DNA from 3 places in the Catenovulum adriaticum genome. Region 1 is predicted to be linked to each of the others. Evidence: predicted binding sites of a transcription regulator. Region 1 holds the regulator's gene; each other region holds the start of a gene.
What was found. The regulator sigma-54, encoded in region 1, starts transcription at its own class of promoters, with help from an activator protein. The targets are predictions, from matches to a motif close to GTTGGCACGNNNNTNGNNT.
Positions count from the first base shown of each region.

Region 2: OLW01_RS13705 (putative urea ABC transporter substrate-binding protein) is a predicted target of sigma-54. The motif match lies at 912-930, and genes of this name have one in related genera.
Region 3: OLW01_RS11850 (DUF883 domain-containing protein) is a predicted target of sigma-54. The motif match lies at 1,349-1,367, and genes of this name have one in related genera.

Region 1 covers NZ_CP109965.1:360,342-363,528, reverse strand. Annotated here, with positions in the region: gene lptB (LPS export ABC transporter ATP-binding protein) at 1-590, shown strand, start outside; gene OLW01_RS01520 (RNA polymerase factor sigma-54) at 590-2,098, shown strand; gene hpf (ribosome hibernation promoting factor) at 2,123-2,410, shown strand; gene ptsN (PTS IIA-like nitrogen regulatory protein PtsN) at 2,410-2,856, shown strand; gene rapZ (RNase adapter RapZ) at 2,862-3,187, shown strand, end outside.
Region 2 covers NZ_CP109965.1:3,126,128-3,129,314, forward strand. Annotated here, with positions in the region: gene OLW01_RS13695 (GbsR/MarR family transcriptional regulator) at 1-101, opposite strand, end outside; gene OLW01_RS13700 (ribonuclease E inhibitor RraB) at 285-632, shown strand; guanidine-I (ykkC/yxkD leader) riboswitch at 976-1,151, shown strand; gene OLW01_RS13705 (putative urea ABC transporter substrate-binding protein) at 1,209-2,240, shown strand; gene OLW01_RS13710 (ABC transporter permease) at 2,256-3,080, shown strand; gene OLW01_RS13715 (ABC transporter ATP-binding protein) at 3,077-3,187, shown strand, end outside.
Region 3 covers NZ_CP109965.1:2,704,801-2,707,987, forward strand. Annotated here, with positions in the region: gene OLW01_RS11835 (NUDIX hydrolase) at 1-31, opposite strand, end outside; gene OLW01_RS11840 (hypothetical protein) at 128-400, opposite strand; gene OLW01_RS11845 (hypothetical protein) at 480-890, opposite strand; gene OLW01_RS11850 (DUF883 domain-containing protein) at 915-1,250, opposite strand; gene OLW01_RS11855 (hypothetical protein) at 1,506-2,012, opposite strand; gene OLW01_RS11860 (sigma-54 interaction domain-containing protein) at 2,222-3,187, shown strand, end outside.

The DNA of each region.
Region 1 (3,187 bases):
TTTATATGATTGTTGGCTTGGTCGAAAATGACCAAGGCGAAGTATTAATAGACGATACCAATATCACCTATTACCCAATGCATGAACGTGCACGCTCAGGCGTTGGTTACTTGCCACAAGAATCATCTATTTTTAAAAAATTAACGGTTACCCAAAATATTTTTTCCATATTAGAAATGCGAAAAGATATAAACCAGCAGCAAAAGAAAGATAAACTAGAAGAGTTACTAGAAGAGTTTCATATTACCCATATCCGAGATAGTGAAGGTATGTCTTTATCCGGTGGTGAAAGGCGTAGAGTTGAAATAGCCAGAGCATTAGCCGCAGATCCACAGTTTATTTTATTAGATGAACCTTTTGCAGGGGTTGATCCTATTTCTGTAATTGATATAAAACGCATAATTACTCATTTAAAAGAAAGAGGCTTAGGCGTTTTAATTACCGATCATAATGTGAGAGAAACTTTGGATGTCTGCGAAAAAGCGTATATAGTGAGTCAAGGGCAACTTATTGCATCGGGCAGCCCAGAACAAGTGCTAAGCAACCAGCAAGTCCGAGATGTATATTTAGGCGAGCAGTTTAAATTATAATGAAGCAATCAATTCAGTTAAAATTTGGTCAGCATTTAACCATGACTCCTCAATTGCAGCAGGCGATTCGTCTACTGCAACTGTCATCGTTAGACCTACAACAAGAAATTCAAGAAGCGCTTGATGGCAATCCGCTTTTAGAAACGGATGAACCACAGGACGACTTCGAATCGCTTGAAGAATATAACCAGACCAAAAAACAAAAAGAAGATCAAAACCGCAAAGAAAATAACAACCAAGAAAACGGCGAACAAGATGAATATTCGGTTCGTGATAGTCATGATGAAATGACTAATCAGGATATTCCCGATCAACTACCAACTGATAGCACATGGGACGACCATTTCACTCAAGGCAGTAGCAGTAATTCAAGTTCAAGCAACTACAGCTCAGATGAAGATACCGTTTACCAAGGCGAAACCATAGACTCGATCCGAGATCACCTTTTATGGCAAATGGATTTAACCCCCTTTTCTCCACTCGATCGTGGCATCGCCATAGCCATCATTGATGCAATTGATGATTCAGGCTACCTGACTGTCAGCGCAGAAGATATTTTAGAAAGCTTAGGCAATGAAGAAGTAGAGTTAGATGAGGTAGAGTGCGTACTTAAACGCATTCAAGTATTTGACCCGATAGGTGTCGCATCTCGAACCACACAAGAGTGCTTATTAATTCAATTAAACCAATTCGCTGACGACACACCATGGCTAAATGAAGCTAAGTTAGTCATCAAAAATTACATTGCCCTACTAGGCAACCGTGATTATCGAACGTTATTAAGAAAAGCCAAGCTAAAAGAAGATGACTTAAAACAAATCATGAAGCTGATACAATCGTTAAACCCAAGACCGGGTAATAGCGTTGTCGCAGAAGAGGCTCAATACATTGTGCCTGACGTCTCAGTTAAAAAGATAAAAAATAAATGGATTGTAGAGCTAAATCCAGAAAGTGTGCCTAAACTTAGGTTAAACGCAGAATATGCAGCTATGTCAAAAACAGCTCGTAATACGGCCGATAGCCAGTTTATTCGCTCACATATGCAAGAAGCCAAATGGTTTATAAAAAGTTTAGAAAGCCGAAATGAGACTTTACTTAAAGTTGCGCGTTGTATTGTAAAACAACAACAAGATTTTTTTGAACATGGCGAAGAAGCCATGAAACCTATGGTGCTGAATGATGTTGCCGAAGAAGTAGAAATGCACGAATCAACTATTTCACGAGTAACAACGCAAAAATACTTACATACTCCAGCCGGTATTTTTGAATTGAAGTATTTCTTCTCAAGCCATGTCAGCACTGAAAACGGTGGGGAGTGTTCATCGACCGCGATTAGGGCACTTATCAAAAAACTTGTTTCTGCTGAAAACCCAGCAAAGCCGTTAAGTGATAGCAAGATAGCTGAATTGCTAGCCGACCAAGGTATAAAAGTGGCTCGTAGAACCATTGCTAAATACCGAGAGTCGCTATCTATTCCGCCATCTAATCAACGAAAAAGCCTATTGTAGGCTGTAAACCAGAAGGAAAAGTCTATGCAAATCAATTTAACTGGTCATCATGTCGATATCACAACTGCATTACGTGATTATGTCGATACCAAGTTTGCCAAGCTAGAACGCCATTTTGATCATATCAACAATGTGCATGTTATCCTGAATGTTGAGAAGCTAAGCCAGACTGCTGAAGCAACCTTACACTTATCAGGCGGAGAAGTATTCGCCAATGCCGAGCATACCGATATGTATGCTGCAATTGATTCCCTTATCAATAAACTTGATAGACAAGTCATTAAACACAAAGAGAAAATGAAGCATCATTAATGGATATTCAATCTTTTTTAAGCTTGGACTGCACTGCTAGTGCAGTCCCTGTAACCAGTAAAAAACGAGTACTAGAACTCATCAGTCAAATTGCGGCTAAGCAACTCACCGCAGTTCCAGAACAAGAAATTTTAGATGCGCTTATGCAACGTGAACGGTTAGGCAGCACAGGTATAGGTAATGGCATTGCCCTACCCCATGGCCGATTAGCTCATTCAGATCAAACGGTTGCGGTATTAATAACAGCAGAAACTGCAATTAGCTACGATGCAATTGATAACCAACCAGTGAATGTATTTTTTGCCTTACTAGTACCTGAAGCAGAATGTAAAGCGCATTTAAAATCCCTTGCGGCTGTCGCAGAAAAACTTTCTGACAAAGCGATTTTAAAAAAAATCAGAACAGCACAAACCAACCAAGAGCTATATCAAGCTATTACGGAATAAGCATAATGCAACAGCTTGTCATATTATCCGGCCGTTCAGGCTCAGGAAAATCGACCGCGCTAGACCAACTAGAAGACGCTGGTTTTTATTGTATTGATAATATCCCAATACAATTATTGCCATTTTTACCTGAAGCATTAAAAGGTAAATATACACATGTTGCACTTAACCTAGATATCAGAAACTTATCAGACTGGCAGCATGATTTAGCTCAAATTATTGCTCAACTTAAAGCATCCAGTGATATTATTGTTGTTTACATGGATGCCAGCGACAGAACTTTGCTTAAACGCTATTCTGAAACTAGACGAATGCACCCTTTATCTATCAC
Region 2 (3,187 bases), 430 kb from region 1:
ATCACCAACAAGCCACACATTTGGCCTATCGTTCGGTTAAAACCCCAACGACTCCCCATCTCGCCACAGTGCATTACAAAAGATTCAATTTTAGGTGTCATTTGGTTTAGCTCTACAAAGTTTCAATTATTTCTGAAACTTTAGAATTTAATTGGTTAAATTGCAAGCACTTTAAAACGAAAATAAGCAGTACGTCCCAGCCAAATTCACTCAAACAAATTTAATAGCTATGCTAAAATTGAAAATTATTTTTAAACACCCGATTAACTTAGAGCTAATTAAACATGACAAGCCAATTCCCAGACGATGAAACCGGCCAAATTTTAGCTGAAATGGCAGCAGAAGGCGCAGATTTAAGCCAACCAATGCAAATTGATTTTTTTGCAGCATTTGAATTTGAAGACACCGCTAAAGCGGTTTTGCCATTGGTTAAGCAACTTAACTTAGGCGACCAAAAATTTAGCGAAGTTATGATCCAAAAACCTGATACAGGTGGCGGTGTTGAATTAGTTGCAAGTTTAACGGCTGTTCCAAGCTACCAGACCATTAGTACAATTGATGAACTCTTTACCCAATGTGTTGAAAGTAACAAAGGTTACTCAGATGGTTGGGGCGCAGAGATTCGAGTTTAAGCTTAGGCTTAAACTCGTTTGTCTATTTTACGGGTTAGCTTTCTAGTTTATATTTTCGCCCGCACTCATCAAATTTATTTTTAAAGATCTTAAAGCTTCTGCCAATAACCTACCGCTTAATCACGCCGCGTTAAATCGCCCCAATTTAATGCAATGCACCAATTTGGTTCCATCTTAGGCTAAATAAAGGTTCGTTATTTATCGCTTTCATATGGTAAAAAATAAAATTTAATCCTTATATTTCATGATCTTGAATTTTAAATTATCTTCCACACACACTTTGGCTAGTTTTATGCTTACTGTTAAGTTGCAGGGGTTCAATCAAATTGAACCAGCACAGTGCTAAACAGACAACTAGGGTTCCGATTGGCTTTTACTAATTATTTTATTAATTGAAAAATCAATGTCTGGTCCGAGAGTTGCCAACCTAGCCGCATAATAACCAATCACACTGTTTGTTTTTGTGTTTTTATGTTTGCGTCAGCAAGGGTTACACGGCGGGATAAAAGCCCGGGAGGTTCAATTTAATTAGGCCTCCTGCGCTCAAAAAACCGTGTAAACTTTGGAGAACGCGATATGAAAAAGATAAAAATATTCACTTTAATCCTCGCTTTAATCACAAGCACAAATGCTTTTGCTAAAGATAAGTTTTCCATTTGCTGGTCAATTTATGTTGGCTGGATGCCGTGGGAATACGGCGACAGCTCAGGCATCATCAAAAAATGGGCCGACAAATACGATATTGAAATAGATGTCGTTCAAATCAATGACTACATAGAATCCATCAATCAGTACACAGCCGGTCAATTTGATGCTTGCACCATGACCAACATGGACGCCTTAACCATTCCAGCGGCTAGCTTTGTCGATAGTACTGCATTAATTGTGGGTGACTTTTCTAATGGTAACGACGGTGTCGTTTTAAAAGACAAAACCAAGCTAGCTGATATAAAAGGCCAACAAATTAACTTAGTTGAGCTGAGCGTATCTCATTACCTACTAGCTCGCGGTTTAGAATCGGTCGGTTTATCAGAGCGTGATGTTGATGTGGTTAATACAGCCGATGCTGATTTAGTCGCTGCTTATTCAACGCAAGACGTCACTTCAATTGTCACTTGGAACCCACTGCTTTCAGAAATTGAAAAACAACCCAGCGCAAACAAAGTGTTTGATTCTTCTGATATTCCAGGTGAAATCATTGACTTAATGGTTGTTCATACCGACACCCTCAAACAAAACCCTAACTTTGGTAAAGCTCTAGTTGGCGCTTGGTATGAAATTATGGAAGATATGAGCGATAAAAAAGTACTAACCCAATTAGCTACCGCTTCAGGTACTGATTTAGCTGGCTATAAAGCGCAGTTAGCAAGTACCAAAATGTTTTACCAAGCTAAAGAAGCTGTTGAGTTTACCAAAAACCCAAAATTAGCAACCACCATGAAATACGTGGCTGAGTTTTCATTTGAGCATGGTTTACTAGGTGATGGCGCGCCAGACGCTGGATTTATTGGTATTCAAACGCCCTCTACCACCATTGGTAATCCGCAAAACATTAAACTGAGATTCGACCCTAGCTTTATGCAAATGGCTGCCGACGGCAAGCTATAAAACGGGCAAATTTATATGAAAAAACTGATGAATATAGAGCCATCACGCTCACTTAAAGGATTTTTAGCCATTATTCCGTTTGTATTAATTTTGATGCTGTACTGGACAGCATCAAATGACAGACTGGCTGAAAACCCTTACGACAAACTGCTACCGAGTTTTACACAAATTTCGGCAGCCGTTGAGCGAATGGCTTTTACCGAAGATAAACGCAGTGGTGAATATTTATTTTGGGTGGATACGGGCGCCAGTTTATATCGAATTTGCATAGGAATAGGCATTAGCGCGATTACGGGGTTATTGCTTGGTATGTTAGCTGGCTTACTGCCGGTATTTCGATCTGGCTTTTCGCCCTTAATAACCATAGTTTCATTAGTGCCCCCAATGGCTATTTTACCGATTCTTTTTATTAGCTTTGGTTTGGGCGAGTTTGCCAAAATAATGCTCATTATTATTGGTACTGCGCCTGTGATTATTCGTGATATTCAATCTCATGTGCGCCAGCTTCCTTCGGAGATGCTAATAAAAGCACAAACTTTGGGTGCATCTACTTGGTTAGTTTCAATTCGGGTGGTGCTGCCACAAATTATGCCGCGTTTAATCTCAGCGGTACGATTATCTCTAGGTACAGCATGGTTATTTTTAATTGCTGCTGAAGCCATAGCTGCACAAGAAGGTTTGGGTTATCGCATCTTTTTAGTACGACGATATATGTCAATGGATGTCATTTTGCCTTACGTACTTTGGATAACCACTTTAGCTTTTGCCATGGATTTTAGCCTGCGCAAACTCTCTGAGTTATGTTTCCCTTGGTATCACCATCAGGAGGCCGGCAAATGAGTTTATTAAAAATCAACAATGTTTGGAAATCTTACGGCGACGTGCAAATTTTAGAACGTTTAAATTTAAACGTTGAGGCCGGAGAGTTCGTCTCTATGGTGGGCGCT
Region 3 (3,187 bases), 850 kb from region 1:
TAGGATGGCAAGCAGATTTAAGTAGGCGCATAACATAAACGGTTCAAGAGTAAAACCGAGATTGTAACATGATTCCATTACAAACCACACACAGCCTTACACTTAATCAAACGCAGCGTTAAGACTCCTAGTCATGCTTAATTTTTGAAATAATTTGTTGTTGGATAAAAGGCAATGCAAGATGCAATAATGAGCTACTCGCCGTTTTTAATGGTTTATGTCCAGCAAATAAACCCAACCCAAAGCAAATTAACAGACCAGTTCGACTGCCAGCAAATTGCTCGGTCTTCATCAATAAATTATTTTGAGATTGATGTACACCTTGTTTCAGTAGCGCTCTTTGTTGTTTCAATTGAGCTAATTTTTTATGATTTTTACGACAACACCATTTTACTAGCATAATCTCCTCCCATCGTGTTTTAACTACGCTTGAGCAATGCTATTTGTTTGAGATAAAAAGAAGCTTTAATCGGTTAAAACTAACTTTCTGTAGAAAAAACAGCTTGTTTAATTTCTTTAAATGCGGCTCTTAATGAGCGGATCACAAGTAAGATGATTAATAAATTAAGTGCCAGTAAAATAGCGCCCGTCATCCACCAGTTTAGTCCGAGTTGAACCAAGCCTACACCTAAAAAAGCCACTAAGCCAAACCAGACCCCCGCAACTAATATAACCGCCAACAAAGTAAGCGCTAATATAATAAAAACTGCTTTTAGGGCTGTATCAGTACGCTCCGCTGCGCTGGCCAAATAGTTAAGCCATAATGCTTTATACTGCAGCACTAACACATTAACCGATTCTGAAAACGTTGGGCTAGACACGTCTGCGCCTTCAGCTAAATTCTCATCAGCTGAAGGCGCAGATTCTGTCGAGTCAAATTGTTTTGACATAACTTAAATTGCTACCACTAACAATTAGCTTTTTTTGTTCGAAAAGCATGAAGCAATAAGCGCACCTGCAGCAAATGCAATACCCGCAGACGCTAATGGGTGTTTTTGTACAAAACCCTGTGCATTTTCAGACATTAGCTGTGCTTGGGCTTGTAATTGTCTGCGTCGCTCGGCAAGTGCCTCTGATGATTCAGAAGCAGTTTGACGAGTAGCAGACTCCGCAACTCTGGCTTTATCTGCCATCGCTTCAATTGCTTTATGTGCAGCAGCGGTTGCAGCTTCTGTAATTGCAGCTTGGTTAGCTGCTGCTGTTGAAGTGCTTGAATTTGAGTTTGATGAACTTTCTTTTGTAGCGGCCATATATTGGACTCCTTCGTTTTATGGTTTATCTACCGTTAGTTACCTCTACTAAACGACTGCTTAAATTCATTTAGTTACTTAAAGTACTAAAATGAGTAGTGCACCTATTGTGCCAACCCCAAAAAAAATAAAAATAAATAATTACTTTTCAACAACTTAAAACAAACCAACACTCAATGATTTTTTAGTTTACTCATACAATAAACTTTAGTACTCGGTAGTAATTACACTTTGGATATAACAAAAGCGTAATATTTACACGAGTTGAAAATCTAAATCGCTCACCAAATCAAAGGCTCTTATACAGTCATCCATTTCAATTTGTAACCAAGCAATTTCACTCGAAAGTTCATGTTTAAACCGTGAGTTTTTAAGTTTGGATGCATTCAATTTTAATAATTTTAAACAATCAACTTCATGTGTTAGCAAGTGTTGATTTTTTATCTTATTAGCGCCTGTATAGGCAAATTGTTCTACTGGTTCTATTGATTGACGGCTTTGATAATAAGCTTGGCAAAGCGCTTTCGCATCACTTGATAATTCAAATTTTTCTGAACCAATTTCCTTCTGGCAACGCAGTGCGAGTCGCATATGGCGTTGATATAAAGTTTTTGAAGTCGCCACTTGATTATGGTGTTTAAGTCCTGGAATAAACTGGCGATAAAACGCTAATGCACACTCTGATATGCTTAAGATCTCATAAATAACATTTTTCTCTTGATTTAACATGACATTGCCCACACTATATGATTGATTATTCATATTGCTCCAACTATTAGACTAACCTAACTGATAGCAAAACAAACCAAGTAAAAATTGAGTATTTAAACGTATATTTTTCGTTTGTTGATATATTCACCTGTATTTTATGTTCAAAAGCTCAGTTATGTTTTATACAAATTACCCATTTAACCGTGCAGGATTCACACCAATGTTGTATGCATGGCTAAAATTTAACGAGGCAAAATATAATGGCAACTCCAAGCTTGCTGGTTAAAGCATCAGATAAAAAGCTTGCATTACAGATAGAAAAAATTGCAAACAATGCAGGCTACCAAAGTGTTGAATTAGATTTGCAAAACAAATCAGATAAAGATTTAGCAAGCTATCCTACCGATGTATTTTTTATTCAAATTAACGAACAAAACAACACTTTATTAGACAGTTTGCTTAAATCACATTTACATTTTTATAAAGACTTTATATTTGTCAGCCGGGGTGAACCTAACCCAACGCTAGATGAATTAATGCGCCAAGGCGCTGGCTACCATTTCAGAGAGCCAGTTGATATTGAGCAGGTAAAAGAAGTATTAGTAGATTTTTCTGCTGAGTTAACCGAAAACAATCACGATATTGAAAAAATCCAATCCAGTAATATAGATCAATTTGGTTTATTAACCGGCTCATCGCAAGTAATGCGCAAACTCTACCGCACAATTCGGCGTGTAGCAGGTAGCGAAAGTAATGTGCTGATTCAAGGTGAAAGCGGTGTCGGTAAAGAGTTAGTCGCTCATACCATTCACAGCCAAAGTAAACGCAATTTAAAACCTTTTATCGCAGTAAACTGTGGCGCATTAACCCCTGAGCTGATTGACAGTGAACTATTCGGTCACCTCAAAGGATCATTTACTGGTGCAAACCGAGATCACAAAGGCATTTTTGAACAAGCACAAGGTGGCACTTTATTTTTAGATGAAGTGACTGAAATGCCACTTGAGCAACAAGTTAAGTTACTTAGAGTGCTTGAAACTGGTGAGTTTCGCCCTGTTGGTAGTCAAAAAGTAAAATTTGCAGATGTCAGAATTGTCGCTGCCACCAACCGCAATCCAATACAAGCAATTGAAACGGGTATCTTCAGAGAAGATCTTTATTTCAGGTTAGCTCAATTTCCGCTACAAGTGCCGCCGTTACGGGCTCGAGGAAATGATATTATAGAG